One region of the Mesorhizobium erdmanii genome, then DNA from elsewhere that is predicted to be linked to it. Evidence: predicted binding sites of a transcription regulator. Region 1 holds the regulator's gene; the other holds the start of a gene.
The links. The regulator LexA, encoded in region 1, represses DNA repair genes until DNA is damaged. The targets are predictions, from matches to a motif close to TGTTCNNNNTGTGTTCNG.
Positions count from the first base shown of each region.

Region 2: a site for LexA is predicted at 1,590-1,607, ahead of EB233_RS03700 (YifB family Mg chelatase-like AAA ATPase). Genes of this name have one in related genera too.

Region 1 is NZ_CP033361.1:3,943,129-3,950,502, reverse strand. It holds gene EB233_RS19120 (ABC transporter permease) at 1-716, opposite strand, end outside; gene EB233_RS19115 (ABC transporter ATP-binding protein) at 722-1,501, opposite strand; gene EB233_RS19110 (ABC transporter substrate-binding protein) at 1,558-2,544, opposite strand; gene EB233_RS19105 (GntR family transcriptional regulator) at 2,698-3,471, shown strand; gene EB233_RS19100 (hypothetical protein) at 3,503-3,646, shown strand; gene EB233_RS19095 (hypothetical protein) at 3,772-3,969, opposite strand; gene lexA (transcriptional repressor LexA) at 3,999-4,751, shown strand; gene EB233_RS19085 (ComEC/Rec2 family competence protein) at 4,745-7,198, opposite strand; gene gltX (glutamate--tRNA ligase) at 7,301-7,374, shown strand, end outside.
Region 2 is NZ_CP033361.1:795,233-802,606, forward strand. It holds partial or broken gene EB233_RS32325 (glycosyltransferase family 2 protein) at 1-124, opposite strand, end outside; gene EB233_RS03695 (glycosyltransferase) at 309-1,373, shown strand; gene EB233_RS03700 (YifB family Mg chelatase-like AAA ATPase) at 1,701-3,230, shown strand; gene EB233_RS03705 (malate synthase G) at 3,500-5,668, opposite strand; gene EB233_RS03710 (hydantoinase/oxoprolinase family protein) at 5,945-7,374, opposite strand, start outside.

The DNA.
Region 1 (7,374 bases):
ACGACCGCCTCGCCGATCATCAGCGCCGCAAGGCCGTTGATGAGGATGCCAAGTCCCATATTGACGTCGGCAAAGCCCTGCGACTGCACCATCAGGGCGCCGCTCGAAGCCGAAAACGCGCTCGCCAGCCCGACACCGCCGATGGTCGCCGCCCAAACATTGATGCCTTGCGCCTCGGCCATATCGGGATTGGCGCCGACGGCGCGCACGGCCGTGCCCTTCTCGGTCCTGAAGAACATGTAAAGCGCCAGGAAGACGACGAGCGCGAGGAGGCCGGCGACGACGATCTTGCTGGCCGGAAAACCTGGCCGCGTGAACGGCACCCAGTCGAACACGGCTGGCGAGCCGAAGACGGAGAGATTGGACTTGCCCATGATCCGAAGGTTGATGCTGTAGAGCATCGTCATCATCAGGATACCCGCAAGCAGCGTGTGGATGCGGAAGCGCAGATGGATGAAGGCGGTGCAACAACCCGCCGCGAAGCCCACGGCGAATGCGACCATGATGGCGACGAGCGGCGATGCGCCGGCAGCCAGCAGCACGCCGCAGACGCAGCCGCCCAGCGGAAAGGCGCCTTCGCTGGTGAGATCGGGAAAATTCAGCATGCGAAACGGGATCATGATGCCGAGCACGACAAAGGCCAGGATCAGGCTTTGCGCCAGCGTGACCGGTATGATCGCCACGAAGCTGGTGAGAACGTCCTGGACAAAACCCATGATGATCAGCTCGCCAGCAACATGCGGTCGGTCTTGACGGAGAAATGCCCGATCAGATCGAGAACCGTGACCCTCGCCTTCTCTTCGCCGGTGACCTCCAGAAGGACCCGGCCTGCGTCAAGCATGATCACCCGGCTACCATAGTCGACGGCGTGCTGCATGTTGTGGGTCACCATCAGGGTGGTCAGCTTCAGCGCGTTGACGGCACGCACCGTCGCCTGCATGACGATCTCGGCGGTGCGTGGGTCGAGGGCCGCGGTATGCTCGTCGAGCAGCAGCAGGTCGGGCGATCCGCCGACCGCCATGATCAGCGACAGCGACTGCCGCTGGCCGCCCGAGAGCAGGTCGACGCGCGTATCGAGGCGATTTTCAAGGCCGAGGCCCAATATCGACAACCGCTCCCTGTATGACGCAAGCCTCGTGGCGTTCAGCCCTTGCCGCAATGTGCGTTTTTGGCTGCGCAGATCGGCGAGCAGCATGTTCTCCGCCACGGTCATGCTGGCGGCGGTGCCGCGCATCGGATCCTGGAAGACGCGCGCCAATCTTGTCGCGCGCTTGTGTACCGGCATGGCCGTCACATCGGCGCCATTGATCAGGATCTTGCCGGAATCCAGCACAAGAGCTCCGGAGATGGCGTTGAGCATGCTGCTCTTTCCCGCGCCGTTGGAGCCGATGACGATGCCGAACTCGCCTGTGGCCAACGACAGGCTGAGACCGTCCAGCGCGACTTTCTCGTCGGCCTGGCCCTTGTAGAACACTTTGCGCGCGGATCGGATCTCGAGCATCGTTCCTCCCTGGCCTGAGGTGACAGCGCCCACGCCGTCACCTCGGCAGCCCGATGTCAGTCGACGATGCAGCCGCAATCGGCCATCGAGGCCGGTATCTCGATGCCGAACGCGGCCATCGTCTTGCGGGAAATCGTTGCCATGTGATCCTTGTAGGCCGGGCGCGAGGGCGCGATCGCCTTGGGATCCTTGCCTTTGAGGATCTCGGCGGCGATGTTGCCGGCATTGATGCCGACCTGCGTGTAATTGACCGCGAAGCTTGCCGGTACGGTGCCGTTGCGGACAGCGCTGTCATCGGAGTTTACGACCGGGATACCGGCCTGGCGAGCGGCAGCTGAGACAGCGGCGATCGCCGGCTGGATAAGGTTCGAAGCCGGGCCGTAGATCACGTCGGCCTTGCCGGCGAGCGAAGCGATGCGCTGCTGGATATCATTGACGTTGTCGATGCCGACTTCCACGACTTCGAAGCCGGCCGCCGGTGCGGCCGCCTTGATCTTCTCGACCAAGGCAACGTCATTGGCCTCGCCTGGATTGTACGGCACGCCGAAGCGTTTGGCGTTCGGCAGCAGCTTCTTGGTGAAGGCCATGACAGCGGCGACGTCCTGCAGATCGCTGGCGCCGGTCATGCCTTCGTCTCCGGCGTCCCACGATGGTACCAGCTTCGCCGCCACCGGATCGGTGACAGCGGCAAAGACGATCGGAATGCCGGAGCCGGCAAGCGCCTTCTTGGCGATCTGCGAGACTGGCGTGGTAATGGTGTAGATCAGCTTGGGCTGCTCCGCCTGCAGCTTGGCGATCATCTGCGGCACCAGCGATGCGTCGAAATTGGTGTGGCTTTCCGTGTAGACGACGTCCTTGCCCTCGACGAAACCATTGTCCGTCAATGCCTTCTTGAAGCCGGCTATGGCGGCGTTCAATTGCGGATGCTCGCCGAAATTGGCGATGCCGACACGGATCTGATCGGCCGCGGCGCTGCCGATTCCGACCATCAATGCGCTTGCCAGCGCCAGTCCCGACAGCCAAGCGGATTTCGACTTCAACATCATTTCCTCCCAGATTTGATCAGCGCCGCTCATCGGGCGGCTACTGCCGCGATCATGGTCAGTCGCTCGCCGCGTGTCAAACATTATATATAATTCTTGCCATACGTCCCCATGATATATAATTTTCGCAAGCCCGATGATGGACGGATCGTGATGCAGGATCAGAACAATTCCACGAAGACGGAAGCCGCCTATCAGCTGCTGCGTCGCGATATCCTGGCCACCCGCCTCATGCCGGGGGCGCCGCTCAAGCTGAGTGCGTTGCGCAGCATATACGGCGTCGGCTGGACGCCGTTGCGCGAAGCATTGTCCCGGCTTGAAGCCGAGCGCCTCGTCACCGCCATCAGCAATCGCGGCTTTGCCGTCGCTCCCGTGTCGCGAGCCGAGCTCGAGGATTTGGCGCGCGCGAGGATGGTTGTCGAAATGCCGCTGTTCATCGAATCGATCGCGAACGGCGGCAGCGAATGGGAGGACGCGGTTGTCACCGCTCACTACCGGCTCTCGCGCTGCAAGACCGCGGTCGACGACCCTTCCGATGCGGCAGTCGACAAGTGGGACGAGAGCCACGAGGCATTCCATGCGGCGCTGCTAAGTGCGGCGACGTCCAACTGGCTGTTGCGATTCCGCTCGACGATCGCCGACCAGCTGCGGCGGCATCATCGTTTTCTCGGCCTGGCGCCGACATTGCGAGCGGCGGCCGGCCTCAAGGACGGCTACGGCGAGGCAATGGACGCACTTCGCGAGGCGATCGCCATCGAGCATCACACCGCCATCATGGAGGCGGCGCTCGATCGCGATGTCGAGCGGGCAAAGGCGCTGATGACGGCGCATATCGGCTACACGCTGCACGTCTATGTCCACAGCGAAGACAACGGCGCCAACACCTACACGGCGCGCGCCGGCAGCCTGAAAGCCGTTTCCGGATGATTTCAGCGCGTCCGCGTCGAAGGCAAGGATCGTGGCAGAAGGTGCCGGTTGCCTGTTAGCCGCTGTTCCGCGCAGCGAGAAGGCAACCGGCAACGTCGTCTGCGTTATCTCCTGTGGCAACATCGATGCCCGCGCCTATGCGCAGGTCCTGGCCGGAACGGCGCCGGAGGCCTGAACCGCCAGCCGCGCCCGACAAACGGTGATCGTTGGCGTTTTGATTTCGTTTCGTTCCGCCGGGAATGGATCGACAAACCATACAAATCCACCTCGCAGGCGCCTTTGAGAAGCTGATGCCAAGCGTCACCATGCGCTAGGCCACAGGCCATTAACCATAACAATTTCAATGAAGGTGCCGGCGGCAGGATCAGCCGATAGCCGCCCTCCGCCGGGGCAGATAATTTCCGACGCCTTAACAAATTCACTAAACTTTAAACAGTTGCGGAACACAACTGGAACAGATAGGGTTTGTTCTGGGTTTGTTTTTCGATTCTGGTTCATACCCTTTGTCCAATGCCTTGGGGGGCGCCATGCTGACGCGCAAGCAACACGAACTGCTGATGTTCATTCATGAACGGCTCAAGGAAAGCGGCATCCCGCCCTCCTTCGACGAGATGAAGGAAGCGCTCGATCTCGCCTCCAAATCGGGCATCCATCGCCTGATCACGGCACTGGAGGAACGTGGTTTCATCCGCCGGCTGCCCAACCGGGCACGCGCGCTGGAAGTGCTGCGGTTGCCGGATTCGATCGCGCCGGGCCTCAACGCGGCAAAGAAGTTCTCGCCGAGCGTCATCCAGGGCAGTCTTGGTCAAGGCGGTGTTGGTCAAGGCGGCCTCGGCCGCCAGATCAAGCCGGCGCCGTCGCGCTTGCCTGCGGCCGGCAATGACGACGACGCGGTTCCCGCCGTGTCGATCCCGGTGATGGGCCGTATCGCCGCCGGTGTGCCGATCGATGCGATCCAGCATCAGACACATTCGATCTCGGTGCCGCCGGACATGATCATGGGCGGCGTGCATTACGCGCTGGAGGTCAAGGGCGACTCGATGATCGAGGCCGGGATCTTCGATGGTGATACGGTCATTATCCGCAACGCCGACACGGCTAGCCCGGGCGAGATCGTCGTGGCGCTGGTCGACGAGGAGGAAGCGACCCTGAAGCGGTTCCGCCGCAAGGGCGCCTCGATTGCCCTTGAAGCCGCCAACCCCGCCTACGAGACGCGCATCTTCGGGCCGGACAGGGTCAAGGTGCAGGGCAAGCTCGTCGGGCTGATCCGGCGCTACTGAGCAGGGACGGCGGCCGGCTTTCCGGGTTTTTGATAGGGCGGCAGCCCCCTCGCCTCGCGTGAATATTTTCGCTGCTCGTGCCAAGGCCGATACGGCCCGTCCACCGCGAAGCTGACGATTGGCGGACTGGTCGCCGATTGGCGGTCGAAGAAGACGGCGGCGCTACCCTTGCGGGCGAGTTGCCGTTTGGTGACGACGAGAACCAGCGGATTGTGGCAGGCGTCGTAGCCGGTCGCGTCATTGACGACGATCAAATCGGCGAAACCGCAAGCCTTCCACGTATCCTTGCGGTCCTCGACATGCGCGATGATCGCGCCGGACGGATGCCGGGCGAGACAGACGCCGTCCGTGCAATAGAATGGCGCTCCTGGGGGCAGATTGACGGCATCGGCAATGTCGAATCGCCCGTCTGCCTCGTTGAACATCTCCGGCACGACGATGGTTTCGGCTGCCAGCGCGCGTTTCCAGTTGTCGACGGTGAACTCGTTCGGACGAGCCCGGTTGACCGCGAGTTCGCCCCCGCCAATCGGCAACGCGACCAGCCGCGCATCTTCGGAGATCAACACATCGGGCGTACGCGTATCCGACACCGTCAGCAGGCCGGCAAGCGCGAATGGAACTGCGGCAAGCCGCAGCCAGGTTGTCGCCATCGTTGCGATAACGAGGGCGACTGTCACCAGCAGTACGGATTGCTGCGAGATCAGCCCGACCGCATCGACCGGCGAGCGTTCCGATATCCAAGCCGATATCGCGATCATCGCCGTCAGGCCCTTGCCCATCAGGTAAAGGGATGGCGCATCCAATCCGAACGGCATCAGCAACGCACTGGCAACGGCCAGGAACATCACCACTGACACAATTGGCATGACAGCCAGGTTGGCGAACAGGCTGAGCGGCGACACACGCTGGAAATGCCAGATGGCAAACAGCGCCGTGGCGCAGCCGGCAATGATCGAGGTCATCGCCAATCCGCCTGTCGCCAGCAGGAACTTTCGTGTCAGAAATCCAGGCAAGGATCGCTTTGGCGGGGGCGGTCTGGTCTTTCCCGCATGGTGATCAGCCCAGCCGGCATAGGCCCCGACCAGGGCTGCCGTTGCGGCGAACGACATCTGGAAGCTCGGGCCGACCACTTCGTGCGGCGACACCACGATGACGGCAATCGCCGAGATCGCCAGATTGCGCATTGTCAGCGCGGCGCGATCGAAGAGGACGGCCGTCAGCATCACGGCCAGCATGATGAAACTCCGTTCGGCGGCAACGACGACGCCGGAAATCACCAGATAGGCGGCGATCGATAAGAGGGCCGCGGCGGCCGCGTATTTCTTCACCGGCCGACGCGCGGAGAAGACCGGGAACAGCGCAAAGGCGCCGCGCAGCAGGCCCATGATGGTGCCGGCGACGAGCGCCATATGCAGTCCCGAAATGGAGATGATGTGATAGATGCCGGTACGCCGCATCGCTTCGTTGATTTCATCGGGAATGCCGGCGCGCACGCCGACGATCAGCGCCGCCGCGATCTCGCCTTCGGCACCGCCGACGGTGGCTCGGATATGATCGGCAATGGCTTCGCGCGCATTTTCTATTCCAGAGAAAAGGCGTGCCGTGAGGGGCATCTCGCCATCGGCGGCCGCGACCAGCTTTGGATTGCCGAGAAAGAAGCCGCTGCCGCCTATGCCGGCGAAATAGCTGTCGAAGGAGAAATCGTAGCTGTCCGGCCGCACCGGACCGGTCGGCGGCAATAGTTTGGCGTAGCCTGTGACCAAGGAACCAGCGGTCATTTCCACCGGGATATCGCGCGCCGAAAGCCGGACCCTTTCCGGCGCATAGCGCAGTTTCGGCCGGTCGGTCGACGTCACGTCTATGGTCAGTCGGATGCGGCCGGTCTCCATCCGGTCGAGCGAGACGACGCGGCCGGTCACTTGCGTCGAGATTTCGGAACCCAGCATCTGGGTACCCGCCCGCCGTGTCTCGACCTTGGCGGCAAGCAGGCCAAGCGCGCATAGCAATGCCGCCATGAAGCCCAGATGGGTTTTCGGCCAGGAACGCGAGACCAAGGCACAGACCGCCATCAGCACGACGACCGCGACAGGCCTTGCAAAATCAGGCTCCGCGTCAAGCGAATAATAGCCGATCACTCCAGTGGCCAGACAGACCGGCACCAGCAGGAAGGCGATGCCACGGTCAAGCTCGAGCTCGGCCGCCTTGGCCACGCCATGGCGCAGGCGAGGCAAGGAAACCTGGCCAAGTTGCCGCCGCACACGCACGATCCTGCCCGAGGCAGGGGACTGAAGCGGCGCCGGGTTATCCGCCTGCGACGGCCGGCTGCCGGGCGCGGGCACGAGAGGCGATGGCAGGGGGGTTGCCAAAGGCATCGCAAACAGCGACCGCTCGCTGACGCCAACGCTGGCGTCCTCGCCCTGATCCAAGCCTCGGCCTCGTCCAGCCATCGGGTCTGCCCCTTGCACCCCTGACGCCCTATGCTACATGAACGCCGGGCGCGCGAAAGTCCGCGCAGCCGCACCCCGCTTCAGATGGTTTGCGAGAGTTCCATGTCCGACAAGGTCGTCACCCGTTTTGCCCCCTCGCCCACCGGCTATCTGCACATCGGCGGCGCGCGCACGGC
Region 2 (7,374 bases), 3.1 Mb from region 1:
GCGCCGCTACGGATCGGATCGCAGTGTCGATGAATGCCTCTTGATTGAAACAGCCTACGCAAACGGATACGGTTGGTAGTGCGATGTGAGAACCAGCCCCGCTTGGGAGGATGCTTTCTTGCACGAGGCGCTCCTTCGCACACCAAATTTGATCGCTGAGATATTCAGTCGATCAGATGGTGATACTTTCTTTGCCAAATTTCTCTCTGCCGCAGCGAGTTTTCTTCCGTACTTATGATCGCAATTGCCGCATGTTGACTCTAAAGCACGGGTATCGCCCTCCTACCAGATCCGAGATTGTCAGAGCCATGCTGCGTCATGGCCGCAACCTCAGAAAAGGGCACCTTCCTGCGAAATCGCAACCTGCTCTTCAGGCAAGTTTGCTGTCGGACGATCCGTTCATATCCTATTCCGGAATGTCCGGTACGCCCCTCGGATTAGCAAGTCATATGCCTCTTCTTCCACGCAGCCACCGCGCCTGGTTTCTCATCTCGCCGACCTGGTCCATCGAAAACAGTTCTAGCGTCAAAGCCATCCGGACCTATGCCGTTCTGCATAGACTTAGGAATCCCCGTCACTCGCTAATATTCCTGTCCAATACGCAAGCCGAGGCTGGTCTGTTGAATCAGTCCGGCGAGGCCGCCGTCCAGCACAACAAGACTTCAACAACCTCCGAATACATATTCAGGCCTCTCGATGATGTCCCTGTAGAATTTGATGCAATCTACAATGCGCAACTGGCTCCGTGGAAGCGCCATGACTTGTCTCTTGGCATACCGCGTTGTGCATTTGTATTCTATCGAGATTCAAACGAGTCCTCTACGAAGGAGTCGGAGAGAGCACGAATAGATCGGCACAGGGAACTCGCGCCGCATCACGTCTTTATCAACGAGTTTGACGGCACCGGCAAGCCTGTCCGATTGTCATCAGTTCACGTGAACACACATCTAAATCGTGCAGCCGTGGGAATTTGTCTCTCTGAAGTGGAGGGACCAATGTTCGCCAGTACGGAATATCTTCTCGCGGGGCTTCCTGTGGTCACCACGCCGAACCTTGGCGGCCGAGACCTTTATCTGGATGACGAGTATTCGCTTACGGTTCCACCCGATCCTCGATCCGTCGCGGAGGCTGTCTTGGCGCTGAAAGAGCGGCGAATTCCCCGGGCGCATATTCGTTCGCAAACTTTGAAACGAGTTGAACGAGACCGCGAGCGGTTCATAGACCTTGTAAACGAGATTTTTCTGGAAAGCGGCTCCTTGCGCCGGATCGCCATGCCTTGGCCTTTCCGATACCCTGTCATGGAGTGGCTTCCACCGCAGATCGCAATCGATCGATCCCTTTCCGGTGCGGTCGATGCCTTCGTCACCAGCTAGACGGCAACAGCCTCAGATTGCCGGAGGAACTGGTCGCCCTCTCAACACGGTTGAGAGCAAGCGGAAGCAGCCCGTTTTCATTTCGTATTAACCATGTTCCGCTTTTTCAATCGCGTACAACCTGACCGCGATCCCCGGCTGCGCGTGTTCTCGTGACGTTCCTGCTTTGATCAAGCTGGCCTGCAACGCAACCGCGCTGCAATTTAGCCGGCCACATGTTCCTGTAATGTTCTTGATTTGCTCAGGGAATTATGGTTGTCTCCGAGACAGGTCCTTCGCGGCCTGATTGCAAAGGCCTGGGGCGAGCCCCAGATCGGGGGCGGCAAAATGGTGGCGCGGGTTCGCACGGTGGCTTTCCAGGGCATCGAGGCCGTGCCGGTCGACGTGCAGGTGATGATCGCGCCCGGCAAGGTCGGCATTCAGATCGTCGGCCTGCCCGACAAGGCGGTGGCCGAGAGCCGCGAGCGGGTGCAGGCGGCATTGCATGCGTCCGGCCTGTCGATGCCGTCGAAGAAGGTGACGGTCAATCTGGCGCCGGCCGACCTGCCGAAGGAAGGCAGCCATTACGATCTGCCGATCGCGCTGGGCCTGATGGCGGCGCTTGGCGCCATTCCGGGCGACATGCTGGCCGGCTATGTCGTGCTCGGCGAACTCTCGCTCGACGGCACGATCGCCGCCGTCGCCGGCGCCTTGCCGGCGGCGATCGGCGCCAATGCCGAGGGCAAAGGGCTGATCTGCCCGTTCGCCTGTGGCCCGGAAGCCGCCTGGGCAGGGCGAGAATTCGACATTCTGGCGCCACGCAGCCTGATCGCCATCGCCAACCATTTCCGTGGCACGCAGGTGCTGTCGCGGCCGGAAGCCGGCATCCACGCCGCGGCGCGCGACCTGCCCGACCTTGCCGACATCAAGGGCCAGGAGACCGCCAAGCGGGCGCTGGAAGTGGCTGCGGCCGGCGGCCACAATCTCTTGATGGTCGGCCCGCCCGGTTCGGGAAAATCGATGCTGGCGCAGCGGCTGCCATCGATCCTGCCGCCGCTGGCGCCAAAGGAATTGCTGGAAGTCTCGATGATCGCCTCGGTGGCGGGGGAACTCGGCGAGGGCAAGCTGACCGACCGGCGGCCTTTCCGCGCCCCGCACCATTCGGCCTCGATGGCGGCAATGGTCGGCGGTGGCATACGCGCGCGGCCGGGCGAGGTGTCGCTCGCCCATCACGGCGTGCTGTTCCTGGACGAGTTCCCCGAATTCACGCCGCAGACGCTCGACGCGTTGCGCCAGCCGCTGGAGACCGGCGACTGCATGATCGCGCGCGCCAACCACCGCGTCATGTATCCGGCCCGCATCCAGCTGGTCGCGGCCATGAATCCGTGCCGCTGCGGCATGGCCGGCGAGCCGGGCTATCGCTGCCTGCGCGGCGACCGCTGCCGCACCGACTATCAGGCGCGCATTTCCGGCCCGCTGCTCGACCGCATCGATCTGAGGATCGAAGTGCCCGCCGTCTCGGCCAGCGACCTGATTCGGCCCGACCGGGCGGAGAAGAGTGCGGCAGTAGCGCTGCGCGTCGGCCGCGCCCGCACCCTCCAGCGCGAGCGTTTCGAGCGGCTCGGCGCCCGCGCCACCACCAACGCGCATTGCGCGCCGGCGGTGATCGAAGAGATCGCCATGCCCGACGCCGCCGGCCTGTCGCTGCTCAAGGACGCCAGCGAAAAACTCGCCTTTTCGGCGCGCGCCTATCACCGCGTGCTGAAGGTGGCGAGAACGCTCGCCGATCTCGACGCCAGCGAGACCGTCGGCCGCATCCATCTGGCCGAAGCGATTTCCTATCGCATGAGTTCGGAGCGTGTGGCGCAAGCGGCGTAGCAGGGCCGAAAGCCCGAGCTCTCGCCGATTTCGACATTCAGGCGCCGCGTCTTTTTCTCATCTCCATCAATAGCCAAGCACAGCGCTGCCCCTCATCCGCCTGCCGGCACCTTCTCCTCGTACGGTGACGGGGAGAAGAATGCTGTCGCAACCCTCGGCGCTTTCCGTGACTTCGGTATTTGGCGAAATCGCGAATAGCGGCAGGGGCAATGAGGGGCAGCGCCGGCCGACGGAGTTGATCTACACGATACCGGTCAAAGCAATACGCTTTAACCTTGGCGCGCCTTCAGTTCCAGGCGCCGCGCATGCAGCACCGGTTCGGTATACCCATTCGGCTGGCTGGTTCCCTTGAACACCAGGTCGCAAGCGGCCTGGAAGGCGATCGATTTGTCGAAATCCGGCGCCATCGGCTGGTAGAGCGGATCACCGACATTCTGGCGGTCGACGATGGCCGCCATGCGCTGCAGGGAATCCCGCACCTGGATTTGCGAACACACTTTGTGGCGCAGCCAGTTGGCGATGTGCTGCGAGGAAATGCGCAGCGTGGCGCGGTCCTCCATCAGGCCGACATCGTTGATGTCGGGCACTTTCGAGCAGCCGACGCCCTGGTCGATCCAGCGCACGACATAGCCCAGGATGCCTTGCGCATTGTTGTCGAGTTCGCGCTGGATCTCGTCGGGCGTCCAGTTCGGCCGCACCGCCACCGGTACCGACAAGATGTCGTCGAGCTTCGCCTTCGGCCGGCTCTTCAGCGCCGCCTGCACGGCGTGGACATCGACCTTGTGATAGTGCGTGGCATGCAGCGTCGCCGCCGTCGGCGACGGAACCCAGGCGGTGTTGGCGCCGGCCTTGGGGTGGGCGATCTTCTGTTCCAGCATCGCCGCCATCAGGTCCGGCATCGCCCACATGCCCTTGCCGATCTGGGCGTGGCCGGCGAGCCCGCATTCCAAACCGGTGTCGACATTCCACGCCTCGTAGGCGGAAATCCAGGCGGCCTGCTTCATGTCGCCCTTGCGGATCATCGGGCCGGCTTCCATCGAGGTGTGAATCTCGTCACCGGTGCGATCGAGGAAGCCGGTGTTGATGAACACCACCCGCTCTTTCGCGGCGCGGATCGCTTCCTTGAGGTTGACGGTGGTGCGCCGCTCCTCGTCCATGATGCCCATCTTGATGGTGTTCCTGGCCATGCCGAGCAGTGCCTCGACGCGGTCGAAGATCTCGACGGCGAAGGCGACTTCCTCCGGGCCGTGCATCTTGGGTTTCACCACATACATCGAGCCGGCACGGGAATTGGCGCGGCGGCCTTTCGGTCCGACATCGTGCAGCGCGATCAGCGCCGTCAGCGCCGCATCCATGATGCCTTCCGGCACTTCGTTGCCGTCGCGGTCCAGGATCGCCGGATTGGTCATCAGGTGGCCGACATTCCTGACCAGCATCAGCGAGCGGCCGGGCACTGTCAGCGTGCCGCCGGCGGGCGCGGTGTAGGCGCGGTCGGGATTGAGCTTGCGCACGAAGCTCCTTCCACCCTTGCTGATCTCTTCCGTCAGGTCGCCCTTCATCAGGCCGAGCCAGTTGCGGTAGACGACGACCTTGTCCTGCGCATCCACCGCCGCGACCGAATCCTCGCGGTCCTGGATAGTGGTCAGCGCCGATTCCAGGATCACGTCGGCAATGCCGGCCGGATCGGTGCGCCCGATCTGGTTGTTTCGATCGATGACGATCTCGACATGCAGTCCATTTTTTTCCAGCAGCACGGCATCAGGGTTGGCCGCATCGCCGCGATAGCCGACGAATTGCCTGGGGTTGGCAAGCGTGGTGCCGCCGGCGCCGGCGCCGAGCTTCAGGGCGCCATGCGCCACCGACAGCCCGTTCACCCCCGCCCATTTGCCCGAAGTGAGCGGCACCGACTGGTCGAGAAAATCCTTGGCCCAGGCGATGACCTTGGCTCCGCGCGCAGGGTTGAAGCCCTTGCCTTTTTCCGCACCGCCCGTTTCGGGGATGGCATCGGTGCCATAGAGCGCGTCGTAGAGCGAGCCCCAGCGCGCATTGGCGGCGTTGAGCGCATAGCGCGCGTTCATCACCGGCACGACCAGCTGCGGGCCGGCAACGATGGCAATCTCGGGGTCGACATCGTCCGTCGACACCGAAAAGGCCGGCCCCTCGGGGACGATGTAGCCGATCTCTTTGAGGAAACCCTTGTAAGCCTCCATGTCGATCGGTGCGCCATTGTCGCGATACCAGCCGTCGAGCTTCTCCTGCATGGCGTCGCGTCTGGCGAGCAGCGCCCGGTTCTTCGGGGCGAGGTCGTGGACGATGGCCGAAAACCCGTTCCAGAATTTGTCCGCATCGATGCCGGTGCCGGGCAGCGCTTCGGCTGCGACAAAGTCGTGAAGCTCGCGGGCAATCCGCAATCCGGCGATTTCGACGCGATCGGTCATCAGGCTACTCCAGATGAAAGGCTTTGCGGGGCGTTTGGCATGTTGGGGTTGCAGGGTCAATTCAGCTTAGGGTGAAGGCGGGCATTTTGACGAACTGGCGAAGTCGGCGGCAACAGCGTCCTTCTCCCCGTTCTACGGGGAGAAGATAGCGGCGGCCCGATGAGGGGCGGCGCTGAGTTGCGTGAAATGGCGGCACGGCTAAATCGCGCCGGCCCGCGCTGCCCCTCATCCGCCCTTCGGCCACCTTCTCCCCGTGAACGGGGCGAAGGAAGATGCCTAGACAGCGATCCTCGGCCTGCCCGAGGCCACCGCCACGACATGCGCCTCGATGAACATGCGCTGGGCCTCCACCGTGGAAACCTTGAACTCGGTCGCGACATCGATCTCGGCGCTGTCGGTGCCGGCGTCCCGGGCGCGCTCGGCGACAATCGCCCGCACGTCGGCCTCGGCGGCGGCGATCGCCGTCGCCTCGTCGAGGAAGTCCCGGACCGTCTCTCCCGAGGCAAGGCGGAACAGCCCTTCCTTGGGCTGGCTGACCCGCGCCTCGGCGGAAACTCGCACCTGGCCGACGACGGCGCCGAGAGCGTTGGCGACATCGGTGTCTTCAGGCACCACGCACTCATTGCCGACCAGCGGCGCCAAGCCGGCATAATGAAGCGGCGCCGAGGCGCCGAGGCCGATGACAGGGCGGTCGAGCGCGACGCTGAGGCGGGCGATGCCGGGATGGGCGTCGACAGCGCGCTGCACCAATGCGTGCGCCACGGTCGCGGCGCCATCGAGACCGTCCTCGGCGAAGGCGGTTTCGAGGATGTATTCCGCCGACCAGCGCGTCAGCGTCACCAGCACGCGCTCCGAGAGCAGCTCCGGTGAGGCGGCGATAGGTTGGCCGCGGCCATCGCGTTTGCGCGAGAACAATTCGGCGCCGAGGCGGGCGGTCGCAGCATCCCAATTGGCCTGCTTGCCAACCACATGGGCCGCGTCCGACGGGGTGAAGCCTGAGATATGCACCAGGCCGCGCGCGACCAGCCGGTTCAACGTGGCGTTCTGGGCATTCGAGGTCAGCAGCCTGTCCAGGGCCAAAGGGGTGGCGCCGATCGCTTCGTAAAGGCGCGCTTCCGGAGCCGTGAGGCCCGCTGCAAGCCTGTCGGGCACGCCGGTGCGCACCGCAAAACGGCCGTCCATGCGGCCGGGGTTGGGCGCGCGCAACTGGCGTTCGAGTTCCGATTTGACGGCATCGCCATGCGCCATGCCGGCCAGCGCCAGCGGCACAAGGCGGCGCGGCCCGAGCAGGATTTTCGGGTTGAGCGCGCCATCCTCCAGCGTCACTTCGGAATCGCCGCCGAGGCCGAAGGTGCGCATGGCGACGGCTTCGACCATTGTGCGGAAGCCACCGACGGTGGCGCCTTCCGGATCAAGCCGCGGACGGCCCTGGTCGAGCACGGCGACGTCGGTCGTGGTGCCGCCAATGTCGGACACCACGGCATTGTCGAGCCCGGTCATGTGGCGGGCGCCGACCAGGCTGGCGGCCGGGCCGGAGAGGATCGTCTCGATCGGCCGCTGGCGGGCGAAGGCCGCCGAAACCAGCGCGCCGTCGCCGCGCACCACCATCAAGGGGGCGGCGATCTCGCGGGCTTCCAAAAATCCTTCGGTCGCCGCCACCAGCCGGTCGATCATCGAGATCAGCCTGGCGTTGAGCAGCGTGGTCA